Regions from separate parts of the Paenarthrobacter sp. 10L412 genome, predicted to be linked through region 3. Evidence: predicted binding sites of a transcription regulator. Region 3 holds the regulator's gene; each other region holds the start of a gene.
What was found. The regulator HrcA, encoded in region 3, represses chaperone genes, less so after heat shock. The targets are predictions, from matches to a motif close to TTNGCACTCGNNNNNNNCGAGTGCNAA.

Region 1 (10,368 bases), on a different contig from region 3:
CTCGGGAGAAGCCGGTTCCAGCGCAGCTTCGAGCAATGCAGCTCCGGCTTCCCTGGGTGAAATCGTTTGGAAGCGCACTCCCTTGAATGCCGGAATCAACCGCGTCTTTGCGCCTGCAGCAAAGATCATTTCCACCAGGCTGTGGAATTGCGTGGCTCTGATAACCACCGTTTCCAGTTCGGCCCTCGCGTAGACCCGTTCCTTTGCCGCTTTGGAGACGTAGTAGGAATGGGCGCTCTTGTCGCAGTTGATAATCGACAACGCCACAGCCCTGCGAACACCTGCCTGGTGAGCCACGCCAAGAAGACGCTCGCCGCCGTCGGCAAATTGCTTTTGGGCTTTCCCGAACTGACCCTCAAGGCAATCAATGACGACGTCGACACCCGCCAGCGCAGCTGCCAGGCCATCGCCTGTGGTGACGTCGCCAGCAAAGTAGGTGGCGCCGTCGTACTGCTTCTCCGAACCGGGAGGCGGCACATGGCGACTCAGGGCGGAAACTGTGTGCCCGGCGTCGAGCGCCTGGCGAACAACTTCACGGCCTACCTGGCCGGTGCCACCTGCAACACAGAGCGTGGTCATGCCGGGCTAGGCGCGGCGACGCTGCAGGACATCGTCCAAGTTGCTCAGGGCACTCTGGCCCTTGGATGCAGTACGCACCTGTGCAGCTGCGGCGGCCTCCGCCTGCTCAACACTTTGCTTCAGCACTGGCTTGCCCACGGGCTTGGGAGCTTCAGGAAGATCCAAGGGCTCCGGAGCGGGGCGCGGCGCCTTGGCGGCACCAACGTAAGTAGGCTTGGGAACCTCAACCGGTTCCCAGCTGGCATCTTCGGAGCCAACGGCCGCTTCAGCGGACTTGTCTCCAGCGGACTTGTCTCCAGCGGACTTGTCGCCGGCGGCAAGGGCAACAGCCAAGGCAGCCTGGCGTAGTTCCACGGCCGAAAGGCGAGCGGCTTCGAGCTTTCCAGCCTCAGCATCGAAAACCGGTACTTCCTTGGCTTCGACGGCCGGTTCCTTTGGCAAGTACCGAGCCGGGGTTTTGATTGGCACCACTGGTGCAGACCGACGCGCGCGGCGTTCCCGGAGATCCCGGAGGGCGAGGCGCCGCAAAGTCACCACGGCAAGTACCGAGCCCACGAACGACACCAACGGCAGCCAGACGGTACCGGTGCCGAACAGCCGCAGCACGCCCGAAACAATGGCAGTCATCAATAAAGCAAGGCCGGCCAGGGCCAAGGTGAGCCGGGCATAACGGATCGTAAAGGGAGTTGTGGGCGGCTTCCTGGCCGACGACTCAGCCACGCTGGATTCCTGGGGCGACGCCGGTGCTTTGCTGTGCATGGTCTCCATCGGTTTCTCCTGCCGGGGTGCCAAAGTCAGTACCACCCCTGCCTGCGTTTCGTCTGGTTCGTCGTCAAATGCCTCTGCTGAAACAGTGGCTGCCTGGACCTGCTGCCGTCTGTTCCGAAGAACGTAAGGAGCGACCCATACCATCCAAAGCGCGACAGTGACCACGAGTATCACTGAGCTGCTGAGAGGGAAGTCCACATTCAAAACCGTAGAAGCAAATCATCAGGGGCGGCGGCATTGCGGTCGGTGTGTCGTCGGCGAGTCCGCAAATGAATGGAGATACGGCTCAAAAGGGCCTATGACCTGCCTGTTCTTCCTCTGAGCCACTCGTCAAGGAGTCCCTGCGGAACTTCCTCCGACGTGAGTGCGAAAGAGCGATGATCCGCCCACTCGCCATTGATGTGCAGGTATCTCAGCCGGTAGCCTTCGTCCCGGAATCCGAGCTTTTCCACCACCCGGAGACTTGGCGCGTTCTCCGGCCGGATATTGATTTCCATCCTGTGCAGGCCCAGGGTCCGGAAGCAGTGGTCCGTAGCCATGGCAACGGCCGTGGGAGCAATACCGTGCCCGGCGCGTTCCTTATCAACCCAGTAGCCAAGGGTCGCCATCATCGCCGAACCCCACACGATGGATGAGACCGTCAGCTGCCCCACAATTTGCGGCTCACGGAACCCCTCGGTCCGCTCCGTGATGAGGAATGGCAAGGCCGTGGACTGCCGGGCTTGTGCGTTCAGGGATGCCACCATTTGGCGGTAACTGGGCAGGCGCCCACCCGGCGCAGGATTGGACGCCTCCCAGGGTGCAAGCCATTCACTGTTCCGCGAACGGACTTCAGACCACTCCCGCTTGTCGCGGTAACGGATTGGCCGGAGCACCAAGGCTCCGCTTTCCAGCGTTACCGGCCAGATCGCAGAGCCGTACACCGGTGTTATTTGGGAAGGCCGGCAGTGAAGGTGGGCAGCCACTCGCGGAGCTCGGGCCCCAGGTCATCGCGTTCGCATGCCAACTCGATGCAGGCCTTCAGGTAGCTCAGCTTGTCACCGGTGTCATAGCGGCGTCCACGGAAGACGACGCCATAAACGCCGTAGCCTTCACCTTCCCCGGCAGCCAGAACCTCAAGGGCATCCGTCAGCTGGATTTCTCCGCCGCGTCCGGGAGCAGTCTTCTCCAGGACGTCGAACACTGCCGGGTGCAGGACGTAGCGACCGATCACCGCGAGGTTGGATGGAGCTTCTTCGGGGGACGGCTTTTCCACCAGCTGCTTGATGCGGACGTAGCCGTCTTCACCGTTTTCCTCGACGTCGGCGCAACCGTAGGCGCTGATCTTCGAAGGCTCAACTTCAATGAGGGCAACAACGGAACCACCGGTTTTTTGCTGGACAGCGATCATTTCGCTGAGCAGGTCCTCGCGGGGATCGATCAGGTCATCGCCCAGCAAAACGGCGAACGGCTCGTACCCGACGTGCTGCTTTGCACGGAGGACCGCGTGGCCGAGGCCGTTGGGGTCGCCCTGGCGGACGTAGTGGATGTCGCCCAGGTTGGTGGCGGACTGGATGGCTTCAAGCTTGGCAGTATCGCCCTTCGCTGCCAGCGTTGCTTCCAACGCCGGCACACGGTCAAAGTGATCTTCCAGGGCGCGCTTGCTGCGCCCGGTGATCATCAGGACGTCGTGCAGGCCAACCTTCACCGCTTCTTCGACGACGTACTGGATGGCTGGCTTGTCAACCACGGGCAGCATTTCCTTCGGCATCGCCTTTGTGGCGGGGAGGAACCTGGTACCAAGACCCGCTGCGGGGATGACGGCCTTACGGACAGCATTGTTATCGAGAGTCACCGGACTAATGTAACGGAAGGAATACATCAACGGGTAAACCCTCGCCGTGGCAAGACGCAGAAACAGCCCTTGAACTGGAGCGGATTTGCTGCTTTACGTAGACACGGTAGCCCGCGCGAATCTCATGATCGGACAAAAATGGCATCGAAGGAAGACATCCGCAGCAGCCGCCGCCTGTACAGGCGCGGCCTCTCCAAGGAGCAAGTAGCCCAAGCCGGTGAATCAATTGCACGGCACGGCTTGGCGTGGGCCCGGAAGATTTCCGCCGGATCACCCAGGACATTCGCGATCTACGTCGGCGTCTCCCACGAACCCCCAACCATGCCCCTGATCGCAGGACTCCACAACGCCGGCCACCAGGTCCTGCTTCCCGTCTGCGAGGCCGGACGCCAGTTGAGCTGGGTGTACTGGACGCCGGAGACAGCCTTCGTCCGGTCCGACTACGCACCCATCGACGAACCCGAAGGCGAGCGTTTGGACAGTGCTGTGGTGAGCGCTGTTGCGGGCATCTTCATGCCGGCCACCGCCGTGGACCGGGATGGCAACCGCATCGGACAAGGCGGCGGCTACTACGACCGCCTCCTCCAACGCCTGGACAGCTCCGGTGGTCGGCCACCCACCATCGCGGTGGTGTACGACGACGATGTGTTGCCTTCCGGAGCTATCCCCGCCGAGCCTTTTGACCGCCCGGTGCCGGATGCGTTGACGCCGTCGGGAATCATCACGCTTGGCGGCGGGGAGTGACCTGGTTGACGCTACGTGAAGTCCCGCACTTACGTGGAGTTGGCAGATAGCGAATGAGCGGGATGCGGATGATAGAATTGGCACTCAGGCCCTGCGACTGCTAATGCGGAGATTCTCCGCCATGGCTCTACAGGACCTGAACCTTGTCCTGAAGGAGGAACTCAGTGCCCACATACGCATACGCCTGCAAAGACTGTGACCATGCCTTTGACATCGTCCAGTCCTTCTCTGACAGCTCCCTGACGGAGTGCCCTGAATGCCAGGGCGCGCTCCGCAAGAAGTTCAACAGCGTCGGCGTTGTCTTCAAGGGCTCGGGCTTCTACCGCACGGATTCGCGCGATGCCAAGGGCAGCACCGTCTCCGCTGCGCCCTCCTCCCCGGCGACTCCGGCCCCGGCTGCCACGCCTGCACCAGCAGCCGCAGCGAGCTAGCCAGCACTTTTCCACATAAGGCACTCGGCCGCTGTTGGGCGGCCGAGACCGGTGGCTAACGTGGCGTTATGCCACTAAAGTCAACCACTTCGCCACTCCCCCGCCGCGAACACTCCAGTCCGCCTGCCAGGGGCCGTGGTCGCTCCCGGAATAAGCCCACCACCGTGGCTGGCCATTTCCTCCCACGGAAGCAGGGGCCACATCGCCAATTGCGGCTGGGCCCCAGGCAGAGCCTGAACTTCTGGGTCTCCCGGAATCGTCGGCTGACAGTTGCACTGCTGCTCTGCCTGGCCACGGGCATTACTGTCCAACAGCTAACCCCTGCCTCTGAGCAGCGTGTCAGCATTCTCGTCGCTGCCCATGATCTTGCCGCAGGCACCAGCCTCACCGGGGCCGACTTCACCACTGTTGGCGTGCCGCCCGACCTCGCGATTTCCGGAGCCCTGGAGGATCACGTTTCACTGGTGGGCCGCCAGCTTGCCTCGCCCTTGACTAAAGGGCAGATTCCCACCGAATCCAATCTTCTGGGGCCGGGACTCCTCACCGGTGCACCTGTAGGCTCAGCTGCGGTCCCCCTTCGCATGGCTGACCCTTCATCCATCCAGCTTCTGTCCCCGGGACAGCTGGTGAATGTAGTACTTACCGCCGCCGGATCATACGACGAGTCCCGGCAAACCGAAGTCCTGGCCGCCTCCGTCCCTGTCCTATGGACATCCGCCCAAGGGGGTAAACCCGGCCAATGGCTCGGAACCAGCGACACCGACGGCTTGATGGTAGTGGCTGCAGATCCTCCACAAGCAGAAAAGCTTGCCGGCGCATCAACGCAAGGCAAGCTTTTCTTTGTTTTGGTCAATCCCTAATGCAGGGCCTGGATTCCATGACCCAATCAGCCCCAATGCGGGGGCTTCTGCTCCTTCAACCACTGCTCATGGTCATAGTTGCCTTCGTCGCCCCAACGTCGGGGATCGTCTTCAGCCGCCTTGGTAGGCAAGATTCCACCGGAGGCTTGCTTCGCCGCTGGTGTCTTTGACTCTGCCTTCTCTTCAGCGTTTTCGGCGTCCACAGCTGCGGTCTGTTCGTCAGAGCCGCTTTCGTTGCCGGTTCCCTGTTCATTCACTGGTACTTCAGTCCCATCCTCTGGATCACTGGGGGTTGGATTGCTGGCTTCTGCGTTGCTTGGTTCGCCATCCGCCCCCCTCCGCCTGTTCACATCTGCCTGTCCGGGCTGCTGGGATTCCAGCGATGCCTGGGCACTTCCCGGGCTTTGCCGATGCGAAGCCCGGGTTGCGGAGGAACTGCTGTACGAGGAGCTGCTGTACGAGGAAATCCCATACGAGGAGCTGGCATACGAGGAACCTGCATTGTCCAGATTCAATTGTTCAACATCCATGTCCAGGAAGCCATGCTCCGCTGGCGGGGCGGCCTGGGGAACATGGTTCTCAAGTCCCAAGTAGGACCCGATTCGATCTGCGCAGGACGAAGGATCCGTGAACACTTCAATGGTCCACAGGGACATGTAACGCCAGCCCATGCGTTCCAGCAGTTGGGGCCTCAGACGGCTGCGTTCACGGACACTCATGCGCCGGTAACGTTCCGTGCCATCGGACTCGATTGCCACTGGCGTGGGAATCTCGGCGCCTTCCCGTCCAATCGTGTGGACGGGATCGGCAGCGGCGGCAATGTCCAGGACACCGTCGTAAAGGTGCCACACGCGGGCACCCCTGGCCCGCAACCTCTCGCCGAGATCGGCAACCAGAGGGTCCTCCCCCAAAGCCTGTTCGCTGGCAACGGCGCGCGAGGCAGGAGTTCCAAGGTTGCTGTTCCCGGACAGTTCCCTGTCCAGCAGTTCGTAAAATTCCACAGCCCCGTGCGCCAGGCGATCCAGATCCAGATCTTCCGGGCGGAAGCAGCTCAGGACGTGCATGGAACGGCGGGCGCGGGTCATTGCCAAGGCAAAGCGGTTTCGTCCGCCCTCGGTGGACAGGGGTCCGAACGAGTGCAAGGCGCGGCCATGAGGTGTCCGGCCGTAGCCCAGAGAGAAAATGACATGGTCACGCACCAGGCCTTGGGCTCGCTCCAGGTCCACTACGCGGAAGGACTCAGGACCGGCGCCGAAGAAGGCGGACAACAAGGGGTGGTTGGGCAATTGAAGCCGGATCGCCTCGCCAATCCGCGCAGCGTGGCGCAGGCTGGCCGTGACCACAGCCAACGAGGTTCGGGGCCGCAATCTGGCGTGCTCGAAGACAAGGTCCACCACGCGGTTGACCTCCGCCGTAACGGACTCAACGCCCTCATGGTCGGCGCCCGGGAGTCCTGTTCCATCGGGGATGTACTCCACCAGGATCGAACGATCCAGGCCCGTCACCGAACTGCCATCGGGCAAACGCCGGAGGCCGCCGTCGTAGTAGTTCTTGCTCAACTGCAGGATCAGGTCCTCATCGACGGCCCGGTAAACCCAGTTCAGCTGCCAGGTGGGCAGGACGCGTGCCAGGGCCTTGAACGCGCTGTCCACGGTCTCGTGGCTGGCCACCCCCGCCACAGGAGGTTCCACGGCCACGCTGAAGGTGCGGGCATTCGCGATCTTCGCATCACCGAAGGCTATGACTTGCCGGGCCCGCGCAATCGCCGGAAGGACGGCCTGAAGCGACGTCGATTCGGCATCGATGATGATCACGGCGTCAAACTTCTGCTCCGCGGGAAGAACTCCCGTCAACAGGTAGGGGCTCACGGACCACACCGGAACGAGCATGGGTACGAGGTCAGGAGCCTGCGCACTCAAAGCCGGGAGGGTCACCCGACCATCCTTGAGCAGGGCACGAAGCAACTCAGCCTGCCGGGGGTGCTCCACTATCCCCTCGCCCCATTTCCGGGCCAACTGCCACCGCAAACGCGCAGCACCACTGGCAATGTGGGCTTGGTCCGCAAGGCGGTACTCAGCTTCAAGGCGGCGGAGGGAGTCGCCGTCGGACATGGCGAGGTAGTCGTCACCACTGATCATTGCTTCCAAGGCAGACTGCCACCAGGCGAGGTCCAGCTCGGCTGCAACCGAAGCGGCCGGCACTTCACGGGCAGCAAGGTCAGCGAGCAGCTCGCCGAGTCCATGCTCGCGCATCTCCTCAATCAGGAGCGTGCGCTCCGGGAGTGTTTCAAGCGTGGCTGTGTCCGCCACGAGCCGTTCGAGCCGCTCCATGAGTTCCAGGTACGGAGTCTGGTGGAGCGAACCACCGGCAGAGGTGTGCTTGAGCGCCTCACCCAGGCGGCGAAGCTCGCCATCCAGTTCGCGGTACAAGGACCCGAGGTCGGCGAGCCCGGACGGCACGGCCGGGTGGCGCTGGGTGGTGGCATAGCCTGCCCACAAGGCACGCTGCTCCTGGACGAGGACCAGGGAGCTGTGCAGGTCCGCGATGTGAACACCAGGCCGCACATACTCTTTTGCCACCCGCCGCAGCCTCGAACGCTGCATGGAGGGCATCTCCAGATTGCGCTCCCGGCGCCACGCAGAGCTGGCAGTTGCAGAGATGAGATCATGCACCGGGCGATCGAAAATATCCGGAGTGAACTTGTCCAGGCTTTCGCGCACGGCAATCAGCAATTCAAGCTGTGCGCCCCACTCGGTGAAGGTATCCGCCAAACGGATCTCGGCGTGATCCGAAACCTGCTTCATACGCTCGCGCAGGACGGGAAGTTTCTCCTCGGCGATGCGGGCAAGCTGTTGGGCCTCTTCTGTCTCCTTGCGGGTTACGAGGCGGGCACCATACCAAGGGCTGGAGGTGGAAGACCGGCTAAAGCTACCCAGCTCGGCAGCACGACGCAAGCGGCCAGCCAGTTCTTCACGGTCCTTGATGTTGTCCAGCACGCTGCGCTTGAGGCGCACTGTGGTGGACGGCGCCGGGTGGATGGACGTCAATTCGGCCAACGATTGCATGGCCTGGTAGGGCGAGCAGCCCCAACGTTCGCGGACGTTGTGGAGCGAGGCAACATGGTCCATCAAGGCATGCCGGTGTCCGATCAGCGTCTGATGGAGGTTCCCAAGCTGCGGTTCCAGCGCCTTTTCATTGCGCATGATGGCACGGACCAACTGGCCCTTGAGCTGCTGTGGTGTGGTGCCGTTGCCCGGACGGAACAACATCGAATCCAGGCCCAGCGACTCCAGGTGCGCAGAAAGTCCCGCCAGGCTGGACTGCCGGTCCCCCACCACGAGGACGGATTTGCCTTCGCTGACCAAGGCGCCAATCGCATTGATTGCCGTCTGGGTCTGGCCGCTGCCTGGTGGGGTGCTGACAACCAGCGAATCTCCTGCGCGGACAGCGTCCACCACATACTGTTGGTCCGTGTCAGCATCGAGCAAAAGTAGTTCGTCTGCCGGGTCGCGTTCATCGAGGCTGGCGAACCGCCCCGCTTTGATGGGTTCGGGCTCGATCTCGCCACCATTGGCAGCAGTTGCCAAGGCAGCCACGGTGGGGTTGTTCATGTTGATCCACGGATCGTCCAGGTTTCCCGAAAGATCAGCCAAAGTGGTCACGAGCAAGTTGAATTCAACCTCGGCGCCGTGAATGGGCTGCACCAGGGTAGCCAGGCGATCCAGGACCGGTTGGGGGTCAAGCCTGGCCGTGTTGTAGGCCATGCGGGCTACTGCATTGACGTCGAAGACGATGCCGTGGACGGTCTTCAGGTGACGCACCAAAGCCGGGTTCATGCGTGCTTGCTCGGTGAGCTGCAGCTCGAAATCGTCCTCGCCCGGGCGAACGGTCAGGACAATGGAGGTCAGCATGACAGGGGCCGATACCCGCTGGGGTTTGCCACCTACGGCTGAAGTCCACACCACCGTGCCCGCGGAGAGGTACCCGGCCTCGATACCCCGATCATTGCTGAGCTCAAAAATTTTGGACCGGATGTTGCGTGCAGCCCGTGCCGCCACCAGATATTGCTGCCGGTCGCGGATAAGCGTGGACAACCTCGTTCTACGCCCCGCCAGCAGCTGCGCGAGGCCCGAGGGATGTGCGTTGCTGAGATCGATGGCGCCTTCGGGCGTCTTCACGAAACGCAGCATCGTGTCCGCCCCTGTAACGGGCTTAAGTCCGGACAGCCATTTCCGGAGCTCTTCGGAGCCCTCTTCTTGGCCTTGACCTAATGACACAACTGCTGCCTTCTTTTCTGTACTAGCTTTAGACGCCTTGGACCATACCGGCATACTTTCGAGGGTAGCGGGAATACTCCTTCAGCCCGCTCCGCAACACTGTGCCAATGCGAAATTCGCCGTCATTTCACAGCCGAAAGAATAGTGGCCGGCCTCCCAGAGGAGGCCGGCCACTCAAAATGCTATTCCCACTCGATGGTTCCCGGCGGCTTGCTGGTGACGTCCAGCACCACGCGGTTAACTCCATCCACTTCGTTGGTAATGCGGTTGGAGATGCGGGCCAGGAGGTCGTACGGCAAGCGCGACCAGTCGGCCGTCATTGCGTCCTCGGACGATACCGGACGGAGAACGATCGGGTGGCCGTAGGTGCGGCCATCGCCCTGGACGCCGACGCTGCGGACATCAGCCAACAGAACCACCGGCATCTGCCAAACATCGTTGTCCAAGCCAGCAGCGGTCAGCTCGGCACGGGCAATCGCGTCAGCCTTGCGAAGCAGGTCAAGGCGCTCCTTGGTGACTTCACCGACGATGCGGATACCGAGGCCAGGGCCGGGGAACGGCTGGCGGCCGACGATTTCCTGAGGCAGGCCCAGCTGGGCACCCACCGCGCGGACTTCGTCCTTGAACAGGGCGCGCAGCGGCTCAACGAGTTCGAACTGCAGGTCCTCGGGAAGCCCACCCACGTTGTGGTGGCTCTTGATGTTCGCAGCGCCCTCGCCGCCGCCGGACTCGACGACGTCCGGGTACAGCGTGCCCTGGACCAGGAACTTGATCTTCTCCCCCTCGGCAGCTGCCTGGGCGATGATGGCCCGCTCCGCTTCCTCGAAGGCACGGATGAATTCCCGGCCAATGATCTTGCGCTTGGTCTCGGGATC
Region 2 (10,368 bases), on a different contig from region 3:
GACTACCAGGGTCTCGGTGGTGAGAACCAGGGCAGCGATGGAAGCGGCGTTGCGGAGTGCGGAGCGGGTGACCTTGACGGGGTCGATCACGCCGGCGGCGATGAGGTCCTCGTACTCGCCGGACTTGGCGTTGAAGCCGTGGTTGGCTTCGAGTTCGGAGACCTTGGAAACGACGACGAAGCCGTCGAAGCCGGCGTTCTGCGCGATCCAGCGCAGCGGCTGGATCAAGGCACGGCGGACGATGCCAACAGCTGCTGCTGCGTCACCTTCCAGGGCCTTGACGGCCGGGGATTCATCCAGTGCCTTGAGGGCGTGGATGAGGGCGGAACCGCCACCGGAAACGATGCCTTCTTCAAGGGCTGCACGCGTGGAGGAAACGGCGTCCTCGATGCGGTGCTTCTTTTCCTTCAGTTCAACCTCGGTGGCTGCGCCAACCTTGATAACGCCGATGCCGCCAGCCAGCTTGGCAAGGCGCTCCTGCAGCTTCTCGCGGTCCCAGTCGGAGTCCGTGCGAGTGAGCTCGGCGCGCAGCTGGGCCACGCGGTCGGCAACGTCCTGCTCGGTTCCGGCGCCATCAACGATGGTGGTGTTGTCCTTGGTGACCGTGATGCGGCGTGCCGTACCCAGTACCTCGAGGCCAACTGTGTCCAGCGAGAGGCCAAGGTCCGGAGAAACAACCTGAGCGCCCGTGAGCGTAGCGATGTCCTGCAGCATGGCCTTGCGGCGGTCGCCGAAGCCCGGAGCCTTGACGGCCACAACGTTCAGCGTGCCGCGGATGCGGTTGACGATCAGCGTGGACAGGGCTTCGCCTTCGATGTCCTCGGCGATGATAAACAGCGGCTTGGAGGCCTGCAGCGCCTTCTCCAGCAACGGCAGGAATTCCTGCAGGGAGGAGATCTTGCCCTGGTTGATCAGGATCAAGGCGTCTTCGAGGACAGCTTCCTGGCGTTCTGCGTCAGTGACGAAGTACGGGGAAAGGTAGCCCTTGTCAAACTGCATGCCTTCGGTGAGGACGAGTTCGGTCTGGGTGGTGGAGGATTCTTCGATGGTGATGACGCCATCTTTGCCCACCTTGCCGAACGCCTCTGCCAGCAGTTCACCAATTTCGTCGCTCTGTGCGGAAATAGCGGCAACGTTGGCAACCTGGGTGCCCTGCACTTCGCTTGCGTTCTCCAGGAGGCGGGCTGCGATGGCTTCAATGGAAACCTCGATGCCACGCTTGATCTCGCCAGGAGCGGCACCAGCAGCAACGTTGCGCAGGCCTTCCTTGACCAGGGCCTGTGCCAGCACTGTAGCGGTGGTGGTGCCGTCGCCAGCGACGTCGTTGGTCTTGGTGGCTACTTCCTTGGCCAGCTGCGCACCAAGGTTCTCGTAGGGGTCGTCAAGCTCAACTTCGCGGGCGATCGTCACGCCATCGTTGGTGATCGTGGGAGCGCCCCACTTCTTGTCCAGCACGACGTTGCGGCCGCGCGGGCCAAGCGTCACCTTGACAGTGTTGGCGAGCTTGTCGATACCGGCCTCAAGAGACCGGCGGGCAGCATCGTTAAAAGCAAGCTGCTTTGCCATGGTTGTGTCCTTTCAAGACAGAAAACCCGCACCGCAGAAGGTCGGAATGATTCCAACGCGGCTGCGGTGCGGGGCTCCAGGAAGTTACTTTACGACGATCGCAAGGACGTCGCGGGCGGACAGAACGAGGTACTCGTTGCCGCCGGTCTTGACTTCGGTTCCACCGTACTTGGAGTAGATGACGACGTCGCCAACAGTTACGTCAACCGGCACGCGGTTGCCGTTGTCATCGAAGCGACCGGGGCCGATTGCAACAACTTCACCTTCCTGCGGCTTCTCCTGTGCGGAGTCCGGAATTACCAGGCCGGAAGCCGTGGTCTGCTCTGCTTCGAGCGGGCGAACAACAATACGATCCTCAAGAGGCTTAATCGAGACCGACACTCGGACTCTCCTTTTCATGAGCTGATTCATGGACTAAGAACTAGGGTGCCGTGGCGTGCAACCGTCGTCGCGGTGCCGGTGACGCCTGGCGTGATTAGCACCCTCCGGGGGAGAGTGCTAACACGACTCTATGTAAGCGTTAGCACTCGGTCAAGGTGAGTGCCAGAATTTCGTCCTGAGTGAACTCCCGTTACCGGCCGGTGAGGTCATCCAGATCATAGTCTTCGCCGTCGTCGTCCTCATCTGTGGGCGCGGTTCCGCGCTTCAAATAGAGCACGACGGCGGCCGCCAGGGCCACGACGCCGGAAATCACCAAGGCGATAATCCCACCAATGCGGGCCCCGCTGTAGAGGTCCCGGATATCGCGGGCTTCATCAGTAGCGTCATTCACGCTCTTGCCCGTCACGGAGTATGCCGCCGCGTTGAATGAGTCCAACGCGAAGATGACGATCAGCAGGGCAACGCAGATCAAAGCGATCACAGCCCCCGCGATTAAGGCAGGACGGGCAAACGCCACAAGGGACTGACCGGAGGAATGCTCTGCGGCATGCTCTGAAGCTCCCGGGCCTGCGGAGTCGTTCCCGCCCGGGTCGTTCGTGTCGGAGGGCTGCGGAGCTGCGTTGTCTTCCATGAAAACAACCCTATCGGGCTGATTCCCAACTCACGGCGTCACGGCGCGCGCCGTTAGGCTTGATCCCATGTCTCACGCACCGCAGGAACAGATCGCACCCTTGCTGACCACTGAAGGATGGGAACTCCTTGCCTCGCTGGGGCCGTACCGCGAAGCCGAAGCGTTCAGCGTTACCGCCGACCTCAGGAAAGCAGGCCACTCCCCTGAACTCGTGGCCGCCGTACTCACACAGTCCCGCCTCCGGACCCGCGCCGAGGCCAAGTTCGGCGAGTTCGCCCGCCAGATGCTGTTCACCCAGGCCGGACTCGAGCAGGCAACCCGCCTCAACGTCGCAGCCCGGCACGCCGAGCGTTTTGCCAAGGCCGGCATTTCCCACGTAGCCGACCTCGGCTGCGGCCTCGGAGCGGACTCCATGGCCTTGGCCTCGATGGACATTGCCGTGACCGCCGTGGAAATGGACGAAACCACTGCCGCCTGCGCCACGATCAACCTCATGCCCTTCCCGCACGCCACAGTGGTGCATTCCGATGCCACATCAGTGGACCTGGACGGGATCGACGGCGTGTGGCTGGATCCCGCACGACGCACAACCTCGACGTCCGGGACCAAAAGGATCTGGGATCCGGAAGCGTTCTCTCCCCCGTTGTCGTTCGTTGAAGGCCTTGCCGCAGCCGGTCGGGCGGTCGGGGTCAAGATGGGTCCCGGGATGCCACACGACTCGGTTCCGGCGAACTGCGAAGCGCAGTGGGTCTCCGTAGGCGGCGACGTCACGGAGGTCACCCTGTGGTTCAACGCGGTGGCCCGGCCGGGTGTACGGCGCGCGGCACTTGTCATCGGTTCCCAGGGCGCTGCTGAGCTCACCAGCGGCGAGGACTTCGACGGCGGCCCGGTAGCCGCCGTCGGGCCGGTTGAAGGGTTCCTCTACGAACCGGACGGTGCGGTCATCCGCGCAGGCCTGGTGGCCGACGTCGCTGAACGTTTTGGCGGGCACTTGGTGGACGAACATATTGCCTACATCTGCGCCCCGGAACTCCATGACTCGCCCTTTGCCCGCGCATACAAGGTGCTTGAAGTAATGCCTTACAACGTGAAGGCGCTCAAAGCCTGGGTCAAAGCGAACGGCATCACGGTGCTGGACATCAAGAAGCGCGGCACGGCAGTTACTCCCGAAGAACTGCGGAAACAACTGCTTCCATCCAAGCGCGAGACCAAGCCCGCAAAAACGGCCACCCTGGTCCTCACCAGGATTGGCGAGGAAAGAGTGGCCGTGGTGGTGGAGCCCGTGACGTTCTAGGCCACGTCAGCGGCGGGAGAATTCCGAGGCTTCGCGGACCTGGTCAGCACTCGGGCGGACACCCGTGTACAGGACGAATTGTTCCTCCGCCTGGATGGCGATGACTTCGGCTCCAGTGATCACCGGCTTGCCTGCTTGACGGGCAGCTGTGATGAGCGGCGTCTCGGAGGGGAGGGCGACGACGTCGAACACTACCTTCGCGGCGGCAATGGTTACGTCGTCAAAGGATTGCGCTGTCTCGTCCGCGCCGGCCATCCCCAACGGCGTGACATTGATGACGAGGTCCGCCGTTGATCCGTTGACGTCGTCCTGCCAACCGAAACCGTAAAGGTCCGCGAGCGCGCGTCCGGTGGTTTCGTTGCGGGCAACGATGGTCACGGACGTAAAGCCTGCATCGCGGAGAGCTGCGGCCACCGCTTTTGCCATTCCTCCGGCTCCACGCAGCAGCACGGTGTGGCTGCTGGGTACTTTGTGGTCCTTCAGGAGCCGGGCAATGGCGATGTAGTCGGTGTTGTAGGCCGTGAGGACGCCGTCGTTATTGACAATCGTGTTGACCGAGTCGATGGCCTTTGCTGACGGATCCATCACGTCCACAAGCGGGATGACTGCTTCCTTGTATGGCATGGACACCGCGGCTCCCCTGATGGGGAGGCCGCGGATGCCAGCCACTGCAAGAGTGATGTCCGCCGGGGCGAATGCCTTGTAGACAAAGTTCAGTCCGAGCAGATCGTACAAATAATTGTGGAACCGGGTCCCGATGTTGCTGGGCCGGGCCGCGAGCGAAATGCACAAGGACATGTCTTTGTTCAGGATTGGCATTCACCCATTAAACAACGGCCTCTTTACGCTGCCGTTCTCTTAGCCCTGGCGGGCCTTCATGCGCGGGTTGTTCTTGTTGATGACGAACGTGCGCCCACGTCGCCGGACGATTTGTGCACCCGGGATCTTCTTGAGGGCACGCAGTGAGTTCCTGACCTTCATGGTTTTTCTCCTTCTTGTTGGTGGGTTGGCTTTTAGGGTGGCTGGCTAAAGTGCTTCGCTAAGTTCCAGGGGGTCCTCCCAGACTCCAAAGTGGAGTTCCATCTCGGCCTCGGTCAATTGGCAGCCCTCCAGGAGGGTGCGGATTTCCTGCGGGTCGATGTGCTCGGAGCGTCCGGTAATGGCCAGGACCGTTCCGCGGTCGCCATAGTTCGGGTGCCAGTCCAGGACGGCGTCGACGTCGGCCCCCACCTTGGCGTTGCGGCCTGCGGCAGGTGCGTCCGCCAGCCAGGTCCCGGTGCTCTCAAGCCACACGCGGGGACCAATTCCCTGTACCGCGATCCGCGTCTTCACGGCCGAGGCGATCCACAAACGTCCGCGCAGCCAGTGGGTTCCAGCCGCGAGTTGGGGAAGTGCTTCACGGAAACGGCCCGGGTGCAGCGGCCGCCCGGCCTTGTGGAGGACTGTACGGAAAGAACCGGGCGAATCGTCCAAGGGCAGGCGGACCACGCCGGGCCGGGTACGTGCGGCCGCTTCGGCGTCGTCGAAGCAGCCCGATCTGAAGTCATCGGCTGCACTGATTGCTGCAGCGTGCGGCGCCAGCTGCCCCAGCAGCTCCACGCCAGTCACCCACTCTTTGGTTCCCACGCGGGGATTTCCGGACCATTCAGCCCCCAAACCGGGGTGCAACATGACGGTGTCCACCTGCCCGAACTCGCCGATCAGGAACTCGCCGCTAGTCCGGTCATCCTCCGGCATCGATGTGAAGCCGGATTCAAAAAGGGTGTGACGGTCCCAGATGTGATCGTCAAGATCCACAGGGTCCAAGGCCAGGATGGCGTTGTCCATGACGGCCGGCTGGGAGAGGCCGCGCCGGAGTTCCGCGACTGCCATCCCTGCTGCGACGCCAGGGGGCAGGCCCAGGACCACATGGTCGAACCCGCAGGCGGCGAGGCGTTCCGCCGTCGGTACTACATCCAGCTTGACCGTACAGCTGAGGCAACCGTGTTCCAGAACGGTTGTTTCGCGCTCGAACAACTGACCTTCCCTGTAGACGCGCCGCATGACCAAGGAACCGTCCAGGAGGTCGTGAAGAACTACGACCGAGTTCGTGTGCGTTCGACCAAGCCGGGCGGTGGCCGCTTCGCGGCACTGACTGTCCAGGGAGCTGACAACGGTGAGGTGCATGGAAAGATTATAGTTGCAAATCATTCTCATTAGCAATTCCCTGGGGATGGGTCACGGCGCTTAACTTCGCCCTGTCCGCAATCAGCCATGCTCCGGCTGCACTAGACTTGAGCCGACCGCTGACGGCCCCGCAGCGGGTTGCGTCCAGCTGAAACTCCAGCAGAAACAAGCAACGAGGGGACTACGTGCAGATTGAGTTTGCGCCATCCAGGCAATCGACACTGGGTGTGGAATGGGAGTTGGCGCTCGTCAATGCACGCACCGGGGAACTGGTCTCCGTCGCGAACGATGTGCTCAAGGGCGTGGCCGCGAACCACCCGGACCTCAACGAAGACGACGAACACCCCCACATCAAGCGCGAACTGCTCCTGAACACGGTGGAACTCGTTACCGGAATCTGCGAAACGGTCAAGGAAGCCAAAGAGGACCTTAGCCGCTCCCTCGCCGCTGTCCGCGAAGTCACCGACCCCATGGGAGTGGAGGTGTTCTGCGCAGGCAGCCATCCCTTCAGCCCTCCCCTGCTCCAACCGGTCACCGACAAGGAGCGCTACGCCAAGCTGATCGAGCGCACCCAATGGTGGGGACGCCAAATGGTCATCTATGGTGTCCACGTCCACGTGGGCATCGATCGCCGGGACAAAGTACTCCCCATCCTGGACGGCCTGGTCAACTACTTCCCGCACTTCCAGGCGTTATCCGCCTCCAGCCCCTTCTGGGCCGGCGAAGAAACCGGCTACGCATCCCAGCGGGCCCTCATGTTCCAGCAACTCCCCACCGCTGGCCTGCCGTTCCAATTCGAAACCTGGGAAGCATACGAGTCCTATGTCCAGGACATGTTCACCACCGGTGTCATTGACGCCATCTCTGAGATCCGTTGGGACATCAGGCCCGTCTCCAACCTGGGCACTATCGAGATGCGCATTTGCGATGGCCTCGCCACCCTTGAGGAAGTGGGTGCGATCGCCGCACTGACGCAGTGCCTCGTGGACGAGTTCTCCTCCATCCTCGACGCCGGCGGAAGCATCCCAACCATGCCTCCTTGGCACGTCCAGGAGAACAAGTGGCGTGCCGCCCGCTATGGCATGGAAGCCATCATCATCCTGGATGCCAAGGGCAACGAGCAGTTGGTCACCGAGCACCTCGCAGAAACCGTCGCACGCTTGGAACCCGTGGCAGCCAAGCTCGGCTGCTCGGAAGAACTGGCCGACGTCATGAAGATCATCGAACGCGGCGCCAGCTACCAGCGCCAGCGCCGTGTGGCCGCCGAACACAACGGGGACCTGCAGGCAGTGGTCATGGACCTCGTGCAGCAGATGCGCAAAGGCCCCGACGCATAGTTAGTGGAACGCGCAGTTGGCTGGAACGCGTAGTTGCTGAAAGGCGTAACTTACGCAGCCACCGACACCGTAGTAACGGGCATGGAGGAATCCGGTGCGAAGGCAATTCCGCTGGGCCCGATTCCGGCCATGATCAGTTGAGCACCAAGGGCTGCCACCATGGCACCGTTGTCCGTGCAGAGACCCAGCGGCGGCACGTGCAGCTTGATGCCCGCCGAGACGCAGCGTTGACCCGTCAATTCACGCAGCCGCGAGTTGGCAGCAACGCCTCCACCAAGGAGCACGTCAGTAATGCCGTTCTCCTTGCAGGCCAGGACTGCCTTGGAACTGATGACGTCAACTACGGCTTCCTGGAATGCTGCTGCGATATCGGCTACAGGTACTTCCTCACCGCGGGCTTCGAATTGCTCCACGCATCTGGCCACCGCGGTTTTCAGGCCGCTGAAGGACCAGTCGTAGCGGTGCGGTCCCTTTTCCTCTGCGGTGCCCATGTATTTGGGCTGCGTGAGGCCGCGCGGAAAGCGGATGGACTTGGGATTGCCCTGGCGTGCGAGTTTGTCGATGGCTGGACCACCGGGGTAGCCAAGGCCCAGGATCCGGGCCACTTTGTCGCAGGCTTCGCCGGCGGCGTCATCGATGGTGGACCCCAGGAGTTCCACGTCATCTGTGATGCTGCGGATACGGAGGATCTCCGTGTGGCCACCCGAAACCAGAAGTGCACCGAGCTTCGGCGGCAACTGGCCGTCACCCAAGCCGGCGCCAGCACCGGCGTCGGGCCTTGAATCCAGCAGCCCCACGCCAACGTGCGCTACGAGGTGATTGATCGCGTAGAGCGGCTTGCCCGTGGCGACGGCCAGGGCCTTCGCGGCGCAGACACCCACCATGAGGGCGCCGGCCAGGCCGGGACCCGAGGTGACAGCAATGGCATCGATGTCCTCCAGGGTCACCCCGGCTTCATGCAGCGCTTCCTGGAGCGTGGGGACAAAGGCATCCAAGTGGGCGCGCGAGGCGATCTCCGGGATGACGCCACCAAAACGCACGTGCTCGTCCATGGACGAGGACACCGTGTTGGTCAGCAGCGTTGTACCGCGCACGATTCCGACGCCCGTTTCGTCGCAGGACGATTCGATGCCCAGCACCAACGGCTGCTTCGGCTGTTCTGGATAAGGGCCGCTCACGCGTTGGCTCCTTCTGGCTCGTTAAGTGTCATGAGTTATTCAGTGGCAGGCGCATGATCAACGCGTCCGTCCCGTCCCGGTAGTACCGCGGCCGGACGTGAATCTGTTCGAATCCGAAGCGCAGATACAACTGCTGTGCACGAGGGTTGTCAGCGCGCACCTCCAGGAGGACGTCCGCCGCGCGACGCCGCCGTGCCTCTTCAATCAGTTCGGTCAGGATTGCCGAACCGATGCCTTTGCCTTCAAATTCGGGAACGACGGCGATCGTCTGGACGTCCGCAATTGGCTCAATGCACATCAATCCGGCGTACGCCACGATCTGGCCCTCAACTTCAGCCACCACATAGCGGCGTGTGTCGGGCTGGGACAACTCGTCGAAGAACATCTGCAGGGGCCAGGCATCCACGGGGAACAATCGACGTTCCAAGGCTTCCACGGCCGGGACGTCAGCCTCGGTCATGTCGCGCAGGGAAACTCCTGCGAGCTCCAGTTTGGGCGAAAGTTTCATCGTTCCCCTTTCATCACAGGGCACGTTTCCTGGGACCCGGCACCTGGGCGTCCGATTCGCGCAAGTACAAAGGTGTGGAATCCAAGAGTTCCTGCCCTGCCGTTAACCGGGCCAGCGCGACCTGGCCAAGGGAGGCCGCGTCCGGCTGGGTGTCGGCAAAATCTTCGTCCGCACGGAGGACGTCGGCGTACAGGCCAGCGCCCGCACCGAACACGGGCAGGTCCGGCAATTCCGAGGCGAAACCCACATGCGGTCCGTCGATGAGCTGGGGAAGCTGGCTCTCCTCCAGGACGTACCGCGCCCAGTAGACCTCTTTGCGCCGGGCGTCAGTGGCCACCAGGAATTCGGGAACAGCGGCAGTTGACTCCGCTACTTCGAGGGCGATCGCATCAAGGCTCATCAGGCCATACAGCGGCTTGTTCCAGACGAAAGCCAGGGTGCGTGCGGTTGCAATACCCGAGCGCAGCCCGGTAAACGGTCCGGGGCCCACCCCTGCGACGATCACGTCAATATCCGCACCGGTGACGCCGGCTCCTGCCAGGAGCTTCTCGATGCCGGGAGCAAGGACTTCGGCATGGCTTCGCGTGTCCTCAGTGGCGAAGGAATCCACCACGCCTTCCATGGCAACGTCCGAAATCAGCGCAGCACTGGCCACTGCAGAGGTATCAATGGCCAAGATCAGCATCAGTGGCCTCCTTCGGAGATCGTGGTTTCAAGAAGCTTCGGAGCCTCGACCCACCGTGGGCCGAAACCGCGGAAAACGATGGTGCGGGGTTCGTCGTCGTCATCAGTGTCAAAGTCCAGGACCGTGCCGCTGTCCGCGACCTTGGTGGCCGGCACAAGGCCTGCGCCACCCACAGACCGATGAAGATCCACTTCCAGGCGGCTGTCCGAGAGGTGCTCCACCCGGTCCCTCCCCCACTCCACCACGGTTACGGACGAGTCCATGGTGTTCTCGAGATCAATGTCATCGATCTCGGCGGCTGATTCCAGCCTGTAGGCGTCGACGTGGACCAGGTCCGGGCCACCGGGGCGCGGGCCATCCGGAAGGTTGGGATGGATCCGAACCAGCACGAACGTAGGCGAGATGATCCCGGCACGTACGCCCAAGCCCTCTCCCAGCCCCTGGGTGAAGGTCGTCTTCCCCGCACCCAACTCTCCGGTCAGGACAAGGAGGTCCCCCGCCTCAAGTACCCCGCCCAGTGCTGCGCCGAGCGCGTGGGTCTGCTCCGCCGTCGTGACCTTCAGGTGGCGTTCCCACAGCGGTTCGCTTGGTTCGATCAGTGGTTCGTTCACAGCGTCGCCGA
Region 3 (9,514 bases):
CTCGAGAGAATGTTGTGGGTGAGGACATCCACGGGATTCTGGACTGACTGTGTCCTCAGGAGGGAAACGAGCTGCTGCAGGACATCCGGGGTAACGACCGTTCCCCTGGCCACCAGTCCGCGGACCTCCTCAAGAAGGCGCATGATACGCGGTATGACCGTGGACGGACCGGACATGGACAATTCATTGCCGCGAACGTGGAAATTGACGTCCGGGAACTGCTCCTCGATGTAGCGCAAGGCTTCGTCATGGCTGCCCAATGAGTGAACCATCTGATCGGAGTTGTCGAACGTGACGATTTCCGTGCGCGTGCCCGGTAAGGTGTGCGGGAACTCGGTGGTGGCTGGGTTCCCGTTTCCGGTCCGCAGCCGCCCATTCAGGGATTCACTCATAGTGGTGGCCGTACGGCCTCTTCTCCTCCGGTCGGATCACAGTTGGTCCATCGTTTCGACAACGGGACTGGCTCAACCGCCAGGCCATATGCCGGAATGCCTTCAATCCTACGCCAGCCCGGCAGACCACGGGCGTTCGCCCGCGCATCCTCCCGTATCTTCCCCGCGGGGCCATCCGTCGGCTGCGACATTTTGTCTCAACTCGGCATCAAGCGGGTATCAATCCTGTTTCAGTTGCCGCCAGTACCCGCAAACCCGGCCAGCCGCCGTCGACGATATGCCAAGCTGGCAGAGCGGGTAGTCAGACTACGCGCGTTCGACGGGCCGGCGACAACCACCGGCCACCAAGGCAAGGAACCCCCATCGCGCAGTCAGTAAGACATCAGCCCGGCGGGCGAAAGCGGAAAAAGTCCGCCGTCGCAGCGCCTGCGATGCTTGCTGTCCTTTTGTTGACCGGCTGTATCGCCAACGGTGGACCCACGCAAGCTACCTCCAGTGCGCCGCCAGTCAGCGTCCAGGAAGCTCCGGCCAGCAATGCTCCCCTGGAGACCACCCAGGCGTCCACTAAGATCCCGGTCTACTGGATTGGGCGGAGCAAGGAAGATGTGTACCTGTATCGCGAATTCAGGGACATCTCCGGCGATGGAAACCCGGTCACCACGGCGCTGCGCATCATGATGGCCGAAAAGCCGCTGGACCACGACTTCTTCACCCCGTGGCAAGACCCCGGCAGCCTGGCAACATCCATCTCGGGCAAGAACGTGATCACCGTTGATATTTCCCGGGATGCCTTCAACTCCAACCTTGATGCGGGCATGGCGCAACGGGCTGTACAGCAGCTGGTTTACACGGCCACGGCAGCAGCCTCGTCGTCAGGCCTGATCAACTCCGGGCAGCAAATCCAAGTGGTCATCCTGGTTGACGGTCACACGGATTTCATGGCATTCGGCCAGGTGCGGCTCGGTCAACCGATGGCCAGGGATGCTTCCTTGGTGGCGCCACTATGGATCATCGATCCGCAGGAGGACACCTCCCTGCCCGCCGGCGCCGTTAAGTTCAATGGCCGCAGCACTGACAGCTCCAAGCCGGTCAGCTGGCAGATCCTCCGGGACAACGGCAATGGCGAAAAGGCCAGCCTCCTGACCGGCCAGACAAAAGCCACAGGAGAACCGGGACAATTCGGCGTCTTCTCGTTCAGCGCGACCCTGAAACCAGGGAAATACGAATTGCGTGTGTCCCAGGTTCAGGACTCCGGGCAAGCAGACACCTCCACCACGGATACGCGGCTTTTCAGCGTCGGCTAGAGCCGGCGTCCGTTAGGGACGACGCCGGCTCGCAGGCCACACGGCCTACCAGCGGCCCAGGACGTCGGAGGCGAGTACGACGGCGGCGGGTCCCGCCGTCGAGGACCTCAGCACGTGGTGGCCCAAGAGAGCCGTGACCGCCCCGGCGTCGCTGAGGCGGGTTACCTCGCGCGGCGAGATGCCACCTTCGGGCCCTACGATCAAGAGGACTTCACGCGGCGAATCCAGCCCGCGGCCTTCAGCCACGATGGGCGCTTCAAGGACGGTCCGCAAAGGGTTCTTGGCGTCCTCGTGAAGGATCACGGCCAGGTCCGCGGCAGCAACAGCCTTTGCCAAAGCCGCGGAATCCAGAATAGGACGCACCTCCGGTATCCATGCCCGGCGGGCCTGCTTCGCCGCGGCAGTGACCACAGACTGCCACTTCGCGTGGGCCTTCGCAGCGCGATCCCCCTTCCAGCGGACGATGGATCGCTCAGCCTGCCATGGGATAACTGCGTCTATGCCCAGTTCGGTGGCCGTCTCAATGGCCAACTCGTCGCGGTCACCCTTGGCCAATGCTTGGACAAGGACCAAACGTACGTCCGGCTGGTCTTCGAAAATCACACCGGAGGCCATGACGGACAAACTTCCAGGGCCGACCTCTGCCACCGTGCCTGTCAGGCGGGCTCCTGCGCCATCGGCAATGTCCACGGCTTCACCGACAGTGAGCCTCTTCACCGTAACGGCATGCCGGGCTTCTGCACCGTCGATGACGAACAACGCGCCCGGCTCAACACCGTCCAGGCTCCCGGCAGGCGTGAAGAAAACGGGGTTGCTCACCGCTACAGGTTACCGAGCTTGTCCCGCAGCTTGGCGAACATGCCGCCGCTGGCCACGAGTTTGCCTTCGCTGAACTGCTCGCCGCGCAACTTGGCAAGCTGCTGCAGGAGCTCTTCCTGTGCCGGATCCAGCTTGACCGGTGTCTCAACGTGCAGGTGCACCTTGAGATCGCCGCGACCGTAGCCCCTGAGGTGGGTAATCCCCAAACCGCGAAGCGTGATGACCTCGCCGGACTGGGTGCCAGCCTTGACGTCGATCTCCTGGGGCCCGTCGAAAGTTTCCAGGCTCAGTTCCGTACCCAAGGCTGCTGCCGTCATGGGAACGCTCAAAGTAGCGTGCAGATCGTCGCCTTCGCGGATGTAGGTGGAGTCACTGTTGACGCGGATTTCTACATAGAGGTCACCGGCAGGTCCGCCTGCCGGTCCCGCTTCGCCCTGTCCGGAGAGCTGGATCCGCGTCCCTGTGGCAACGCCGGCAGGTACCTTGATGGTGAGGGACCGGCGGCTGCGGATGCGGCCCTGCCCGTTGCACTCGTTGCAGGGATCCTTGATGACCGTACCGAAGCCCTCGCAGGAACCACATGGTGCGGTGGTCATGACCTGGCCCAAGATGGATCGAACGGCCCGCTGGACTTGGCCACTGCCGCCACAAATGTCACACCGCTCCGGGTGCGTGCCTGGCCGGCAGCAGCTGCCATCGCACGTCGGGCAGACGACGGCCGTGTCAACTTCAAGCTTCTTGTTGACACCAAACACGGCATCCTTGAGGTCGATGCGGACGCTGATCAGCGCGTCCTGGCCCCTGCGAACACGGGAGGCCGGACCAGCGTGCCCGCCGCCACCGCCGAAGAAGGTATCGAAGATGTCCTGGAACGCGAAGCCCTGGCCGGAGTAGCCACCACCGAAACCGTTGTCAGTGCCGTTCTCGTTACCGGTGGCATCGTAGACGCGACGCTTTTGGGGGTCGGACAGCACTTCGTAAGCATGCGTCACGGCCTTGAACTGCTCCGCGACGTCCTCCCCCGGGTTGACGTCCGGGTGAAGCTTGCGCGCCAACTTGCGGTACGCCTTTTTGATCTCTTCCCCGGTGGCTTCCGGCGAGACTCCCAAAACGTCATAGTGGCTGCTCAAAGTCGGTATCTCTTCCTTGTTGTTACTGCGATTCTTATCTCGGGCCTGGCGTCAGCCGCCGAGAATGCGGGAAAGGTAGCGGGCCACGGCGCGCACGGCAGCCATGGTGGTGGGATAGTCCATCCGGGTTGGTCCGAGGATTCCCACCTTGGCACCGGAGCCGTACCCCGTTGCCACGACCGATGCTTCTGCCAGGCCGTCATAGGGATTCTCGCGCCCGATGCTCACTGTCACGCCGCGGGGATCATCACCCATGTCCGACAACAACCGGAGCATGACAACTTGTTCCTCAAGGGCTTCCAGCACTGGCCCGATACTCAACGGGAAATCCACGTTTGAGCGCGCAAGGTTGGCTGTTCCGGCCATGACTATACGCTCTTCACGGCTGGTGTCACTCAGGGCCTGGAGACCATGGGCAAGGTGCTGCGCGAGCCCACGAAGGTCCGGCGGACACAACGCAACCACGGACGGCAACACTTGCGGCAGCAGTGCCAGTTGCGTCCCCGCGATGCTGCCAAGGAACCGGGAACGCAGGGCCATCAAGGCCTCGTTGCTTACATCGGAACCGGCCTCGATGACCTTCTGGCCAACGCTTCCGGTATCTGCGATGAGCACCACGAGCACCTGCTTTGGCGCCAGGAGGACAAATTCGACGTGCCGGACCAGGGCCCGGTTGGAGTGCGGGTACTGAACGACGGCGACCTGGTTGGTCAGTTGCGACAGGAGCCTGACTGTGCGCTCAAGGATGTCATCGAGGTCGTCCGGCCCTTCAAGGAGCGAGTGGATGGCTCGACGCTCCGCGGCTGACAACGGCTTGACCTGCGAGATGCGGTCCACGAACAGGCGATAGCCTTTGTCCGTGGGGATGCGGCCTGCGCTGGTATGCGGCGCTGCGATGAGGCCTTCTTCTTCCAGTACGGCCATATCGTTGCGGATGGTGGCGCTGGAAACGCCGAGATGATGCCGCTCCACAAGTGCCTTGGATCCAACAGGCTCGCGTGAATGCACATAATCCTCAACGATTGCGCGCAGTACTTCAAGCTTGCGTGGCTCACTCATTGCAACACCTCCTGACGACTGTCCCGGCCTTTCTCGGACGGATAAATAGCACTCACTTAGCACTCAACATGCCCAAGTGCTAACAAGTCTAGTATGAGCCAGCACGTTGCTAGCATTGAAACCGCCCGCGGGAGTTATTCCCAGCACAACCAGCGCAACCAGCAAAAAGGGGTATGAAGTCCTTGGCTTTCGATACGTGGGGCCCGCAGGATCTGTCCGCTCCTGCCAAACACCAACTCCCCGAGGTAGCCGTCCAGCGCGGGATGGTCCTTGAAGACGTCCAGTCCGGCTGGGTGGGCGAAGTCACCCGGGTGGAGAAATCGGGGGGAATGCACATCGTCTCCCTTGAGGACAGGCGTGGTAAGACCAAGTCCTTCCAACTCGGGTTTGGTTTCCTGCTTGAAGGACAGGCCATCCGTCTCATGCCTCCCGCCCCAAAGGTCCCTGCATCGTCTGTGCAGTCGGGCCGAACGGCATCCGGGTCAGTAAAGGTCCTGGGCCAGCGTGCCCAGGTGGCCAAGGCGAGCCGTATTTGGGTGGAAGGCAAGCACGACGCCGAACTGGTGGAGAAAGTCTGGGGCGATGATCTCCGCCTTGAGGGCATCGTCGTCGAGCCACTGCACGGCGTGGACGACCTCAAGTCAGCTATCGCCGCATTCTCCCCCGGGCCAGGGCGCCGGCTCGGGATCCTGGTAGACCACCTCGTAGCGGGCTCAAAGGAATCACGCATCGCCGCAGAAGCCATGACGGTGCCCGGAGCCGCCGGAAACGTGCTGATCGTCGGCCATCCGTATGTAGACGTCTGGCAAGCCATCCGGCCAAAAGTACTGGGTATTGAGCGGTGGCCGGAAGTTGCACGAGGCACTGACTGGAAGACCGGCATTCTGACCGCTTTCGGTTGGCCCCACGAAACCGCCGAAGACATTGGACTCGGCTGGCAGCGCCTGCTCAGCGCGGTACGCAGCTATGCGGACTTGGAAGCCTCGCTCCTGGGACGGGTGGAGGAAGTCATCGATTTCCTTACCACTCCCTGACTGCCTTGTCCTGATTTGCGTTTCCTGAATTCGCTTTTCCCAGAGACGTAACGGGGCGTTGGTCCCGGGATGACCCGGGACCCAGTATTCTGGGACAGCAACACCGCAGCATCTTTACAGCAAAGGGAAGACACCGTGGCAGAGAACGCTCCTGAAGAACCGGGCAGCGCCGCAGGCCAGCCCCAGTACCATGGCGCGCCCGCGAACGCACTCCCACTGACGGCAAGCGAAGACCGGCAGTGGGCCACCTTGGCGCACTTCGGGGGAATTCTGGGATGCCTGCCGTCCCTGTTGATCTATCTGATCTTCCGTGATCGCGGACCCTTTACGGCGCAGGAATCCAAGGAAGCCCTGAACTTCACGCTTCCTCCGACCATCGCGGCAGTCCTGGCAAATATCCTGGTTCTGCTTCCCGTAGTGGGCAATATCTTCGCAGTCATCGCCACGGGCATCTGGGTAGCACTCACGTGCTTTTCAGTCTCGGCGGGTATTCGTGTCAACCACGGTCAGCCCCACCGCTACAAGCTCAACCTGCGCTGGATCAAGTAGTCCAAGGCTTCCAGCGGATTCTGCCGATGGTTAGTCCGGCAGAATCCTGCGCACAACGGCGTCGGCCAGGAGTCGGCCTTTGAGCGTCAGAACCAGGCGACCCTTGAAGGCCGCACCTGGATCCACGAGTTCTTCAGCGATCAGTCCTGCCATCGCATGGCGGCCAACTTTGTCCAACGCGTCAACGGAGAGACCGGTACCGAGCCGTGCCTCAAGCATGATGCGCTCGACTTCCCGGGTTTGGGCGTCAAGGGTTTCCCTACCAGCTGCCGGCGAGTCTCCTGCAGCCAGCCTGTTGGCATAAGCCGTGGGGTGCTTAACGTTCCACCAGCGGACCCCGCCCACGTGCGAGTGAGCGCCCGGACCGATCCCCCACCAATCGTCTCCCCGCCAATAGGCAAGGTTGTGGCGGCATGCCTGTTCCGGCGTTTTCGACCAATTGCTGACCTCGTACCACGTCAGGCCGGCTTCCGAAATCAGTTTGTCGGCCAGCTCATATTTGGCGGCGTGATCGTCGTCGTCGATTCCGGGAACTTCGCCACGACGGATTTGGGCTGCCAGCTTGGTTCCGTCCTCCACGATCAGAGCGTAGGCGCTGATGTGATCGGGTTCGTAGGACAGGGCAGTCTCAAGGGACAGTTGCCAATCCGCCATCGTCTCTCCCGGCGTGCCGTAGATGAGGTCAAGGCTAACGGCCAGGCCCGCCTCGCGCGCCCACTGGACCACCAGCGGAACGCGGCTCGGGGTATGGGTGCGGTCCAGCACTTTGAGCACGTGCGGTACCGCGGACTGCATGCCGAAAGAGACACGCGTAAAGCCGGCATCAGCCAGCACCTTGAGCGACTCGGGCGTCACGGAGTCGGGGTTGGCTTCGGTGGTCACCTCTGCGCCCGACTCAAGTCCCCACTGCACGACGGCGGCGCGAAGGATACGCGCCAGGTCCTCGGCAGGGAGCAACGTGGGTGTCCCCCCGCCAAAAAATACAGTGCTCAGTGGCCGTTTCGGCAGGCCGGAGGCATCCATGGCCGTGGCTGCAAAGTCCAGTTCAGTGACAGCCGTGCCTGCATAAGCATCCTGCGACGCCCCACCACCCAGCTCCGTGGCTGTGTAGGTGTTGAAGTCGCAATAACCGCACCGCACCGCGCAGAAGGGGATATGCACGTACAGGCCGAATTTGCGGTGCTCGACGCCGGTCAGCACCTGCGGGGGCAACAAGCCATCCGCAGGTGCCGGGTCGCCCAAAGGAAGGACGCTGGGCATCTACTTCTTGGCCTTGTCCTTGGACTCGTCGGTGGTCAGCGCGGCAATGAAAGCTTCCTGAGGAACTTCAACCCGGCCCACCATCTTCATGCGCTTCTTGCCTTCCTTCTGCTTCTCGAGCAGCTTGCGCTTACGGGTGATGTCACCGCCGTAGCACTTGGCAAGAACGTCCTTGCGGATGGCCCGAATGCTCTCCCGGGCAATAATGCGCGATCCGATGGCAGCCTGGATGGGCACCTCGAACTGCTGACGCGGGATGAGTTCGCGCAGCTTGCCGGTCATCATTACACCGTAGGCATAGGCCTTGTCACGGTGGGTGATGGCACTGAAAGCATCCACCTGCTCGCCCTGGAGCATGATGTCCACCTTAACGAGGTCGGCAACCTGTTCGCCGTCGGCTTTCCAGTCCAGCGAGCCATAACCGCGCGTCTTGGATTTGAGGATGTCGAAGAAGTCGAACACGATTTCCGCCAAGGGCAGGCGGTACCTGATTTCCACACGGTCCTCGGAGAGGTAGTCCATACCACCCATAACGCCGCGGCGGCTCTGGCACAGCTCCATGATGGCGCCAACAAACTCGTTCGGCGCCAGGATGGTGGCTGAGACCATAGGCTCGCGGACCTCGGAGATCTTGCCCGTGGGATATTCGCTGGGGTTGGTCACGTGGACCACCTTCTTGTCCTCCAGCGTTACCTCGTACTCCACGTTGGGAGCTGTGGAGATGAGATCGAGGTTGTACTCGCGCTCAAGACGCTCACGGGTGATTTCGAGGTGGAGCAGACCCAGGAAGCCAACACGGAAGCCGAAGCCCAGCGCAGCGGACGTCTCGGGCTCATAGACCAGAGCGGCGTCGTTAAGCATCAGCTTCTCGAGGGCATCGCGGAGCACGGGATAGTCAGTTCCATCAAGCGGGTACAGACCCGAGAAAACCATGGGCTTCGCATCGGCGTAGCCGCTGAGCGACTCCGATGCCGGCTTGGCGAGGTTGGTAACAGTATCGCCAACCTTGGACTGGCGGACGTCCTTAACACCGGTGATCAAGTAGCCGACCTCGCCCACACCCAAGCCCTTGGACGGTGTGGGCTCCGGGGAGCTGACGCCGATTTCCAGGAGTTCGTGAGTGGCACGGGTGGACATCATCTGGATCCGCTCACGCGGGTGCAGCATGCCGTCCACCACGCGAACGTAAGTGACCACGCCGCGGTAGGTGTCATAGACGGAGTCGAAGATCATGGCCCGGGCAGGAGCATTGGCATCGCCCACGGGAGCCGGGAGGTCACGGACGATTTTGTCCAGCAACGCCTCCACGCCCACTCCGGTCTTGCCTGAAACCTTGAGGACATCTTCCGGGTCTCCGCCAATAAGGTTGGCCAGTTCCGCCGCGTACTTCTCAGGCTGGGCTGCCGGGAGGTCGATCTTGTTCAGCACCGGGATGATGGTGAGGTTGTTCTCCATCGCCAGGTAGAGGTTGGCAAGCGTCTGGGCTTCGATCCCCTGTGCTGCGTCAACCAGCAGCACGGCGCCTTCACAGGCTGCCAGGGAACGTGAAACCTCGTAGGTGAAGTCGACGTGGCCAGGAGTATCGATCATGTTCAGGGCGTAGCTGGTGCCATCGAGTTCCCACGGCATACGCACTGCCTGGGACTTGATGGTGATGCCGCGCTCACGTTCGATATCCATACGGTCCAGATACTGGGCCTTCATGTCGCGCTGTTGAACGACGCCGGTGTACTGCAGCATGCGGTCGGCCAGGGTGGACTTACCGTGGTCGATGTGGGCAATGATGCAGAAGTTCCGGATGATGGCCGGATCTGTTGCGGCGGGCACCGGTGCGGTGCGGGCCATGGGAGACACGCAGGATCCTTACTGTCGACACTCGCACGGCAAATCCACCGACTGGGCAAAGGCCAGCCGGGACACGCCGCGCATCTGATCCTCTAGTCTCCCACGAACCGGCCGTTCACCGT

Region 1: a site for HrcA is predicted at 4,003-4,029, ahead of AC1DD7_RS10385 (FmdB family zinc ribbon protein). Genes of this name have one in related genera too.
Region 2: a site for HrcA is predicted at 2,087-2,113, ahead of groES (co-chaperone GroES). Genes of this name have one in related genera too.

The regions. Positions count from the first base shown of each region.
Region 1 is NZ_JBFTJT010000007.1:17,755-28,122, reverse strand. It holds gene AC1DD7_RS10410 (SDR family oxidoreductase) at 1-579, opposite strand, end outside; gene AC1DD7_RS10405 (hypothetical protein) at 586-1,512, opposite strand; gene AC1DD7_RS10400 (GNAT family N-acetyltransferase) at 1,644-2,270, opposite strand; gene galU (UTP--glucose-1-phosphate uridylyltransferase GalU) at 2,276-3,208, opposite strand; gene AC1DD7_RS10390 (5-formyltetrahydrofolate cyclo-ligase) at 3,320-3,925, shown strand; gene AC1DD7_RS10385 (FmdB family zinc ribbon protein) at 4,090-4,356, shown strand; gene cpaB (Flp pilus assembly protein CpaB) at 4,425-5,216, shown strand; gene AC1DD7_RS10375 (AAA family ATPase) at 5,243-9,547, opposite strand; gene guaA (glutamine-hydrolyzing GMP synthase) at 9,676-10,368, opposite strand, start outside.
Region 2 is NZ_JBFTJT010000006.1:423-10,790, forward strand. It holds gene groL (chaperonin GroEL) at 1-1,566, opposite strand, end outside; gene groES (co-chaperone GroES) at 1,651-1,947, opposite strand; gene AC1DD7_RS08040 (hypothetical protein) at 2,138-2,578, opposite strand; gene AC1DD7_RS08045 (THUMP-like domain-containing protein) at 2,646-3,872, shown strand; gene AC1DD7_RS08050 (shikimate 5-dehydrogenase) at 3,879-4,691, opposite strand; gene ykgO (type B 50S ribosomal protein L36) at 4,731-4,853, opposite strand; gene AC1DD7_RS08060 (GTP-binding protein) at 4,899-6,038, opposite strand; gene AC1DD7_RS08065 (glutamate--cysteine ligase) at 6,224-7,375, shown strand; gene tsaD (tRNA (adenosine(37)-N6)-threonylcarbamoyltransferase complex transferase subunit TsaD) at 7,426-8,553, opposite strand; gene rimI (ribosomal protein S18-alanine N-acetyltransferase) at 8,582-9,061, opposite strand; gene tsaB (tRNA (adenosine(37)-N6)-threonylcarbamoyltransferase complex dimerization subunit type 1 TsaB) at 9,075-9,746, opposite strand; gene tsaE (tRNA (adenosine(37)-N6)-threonylcarbamoyltransferase complex ATPase subunit type 1 TsaE) at 9,746-10,357, opposite strand; gene alr (alanine racemase) at 10,354-10,368, opposite strand, start outside.
Region 3 is NZ_JBFTJT010000010.1:232,671-242,184, forward strand. It holds gene AC1DD7_RS15720 (PhoH family protein) at 1-392, opposite strand, end outside; gene AC1DD7_RS15725 (GerMN domain-containing protein) at 824-1,696, shown strand; gene AC1DD7_RS15730 (16S rRNA (uracil(1498)-N(3))-methyltransferase) at 1,742-2,515, opposite strand; gene dnaJ (molecular chaperone DnaJ) at 2,518-3,645, opposite strand; gene hrcA (heat-inducible transcriptional repressor HrcA) at 3,697-4,704, opposite strand; gene AC1DD7_RS15745 (DUF3097 domain-containing protein) at 4,887-5,738, shown strand; gene AC1DD7_RS15750 (DUF4870 domain-containing protein) at 5,874-6,287, shown strand; gene hemW (radical SAM family heme chaperone HemW) at 6,318-7,547, opposite strand; gene lepA (translation elongation factor 4) at 7,548-9,401, opposite strand.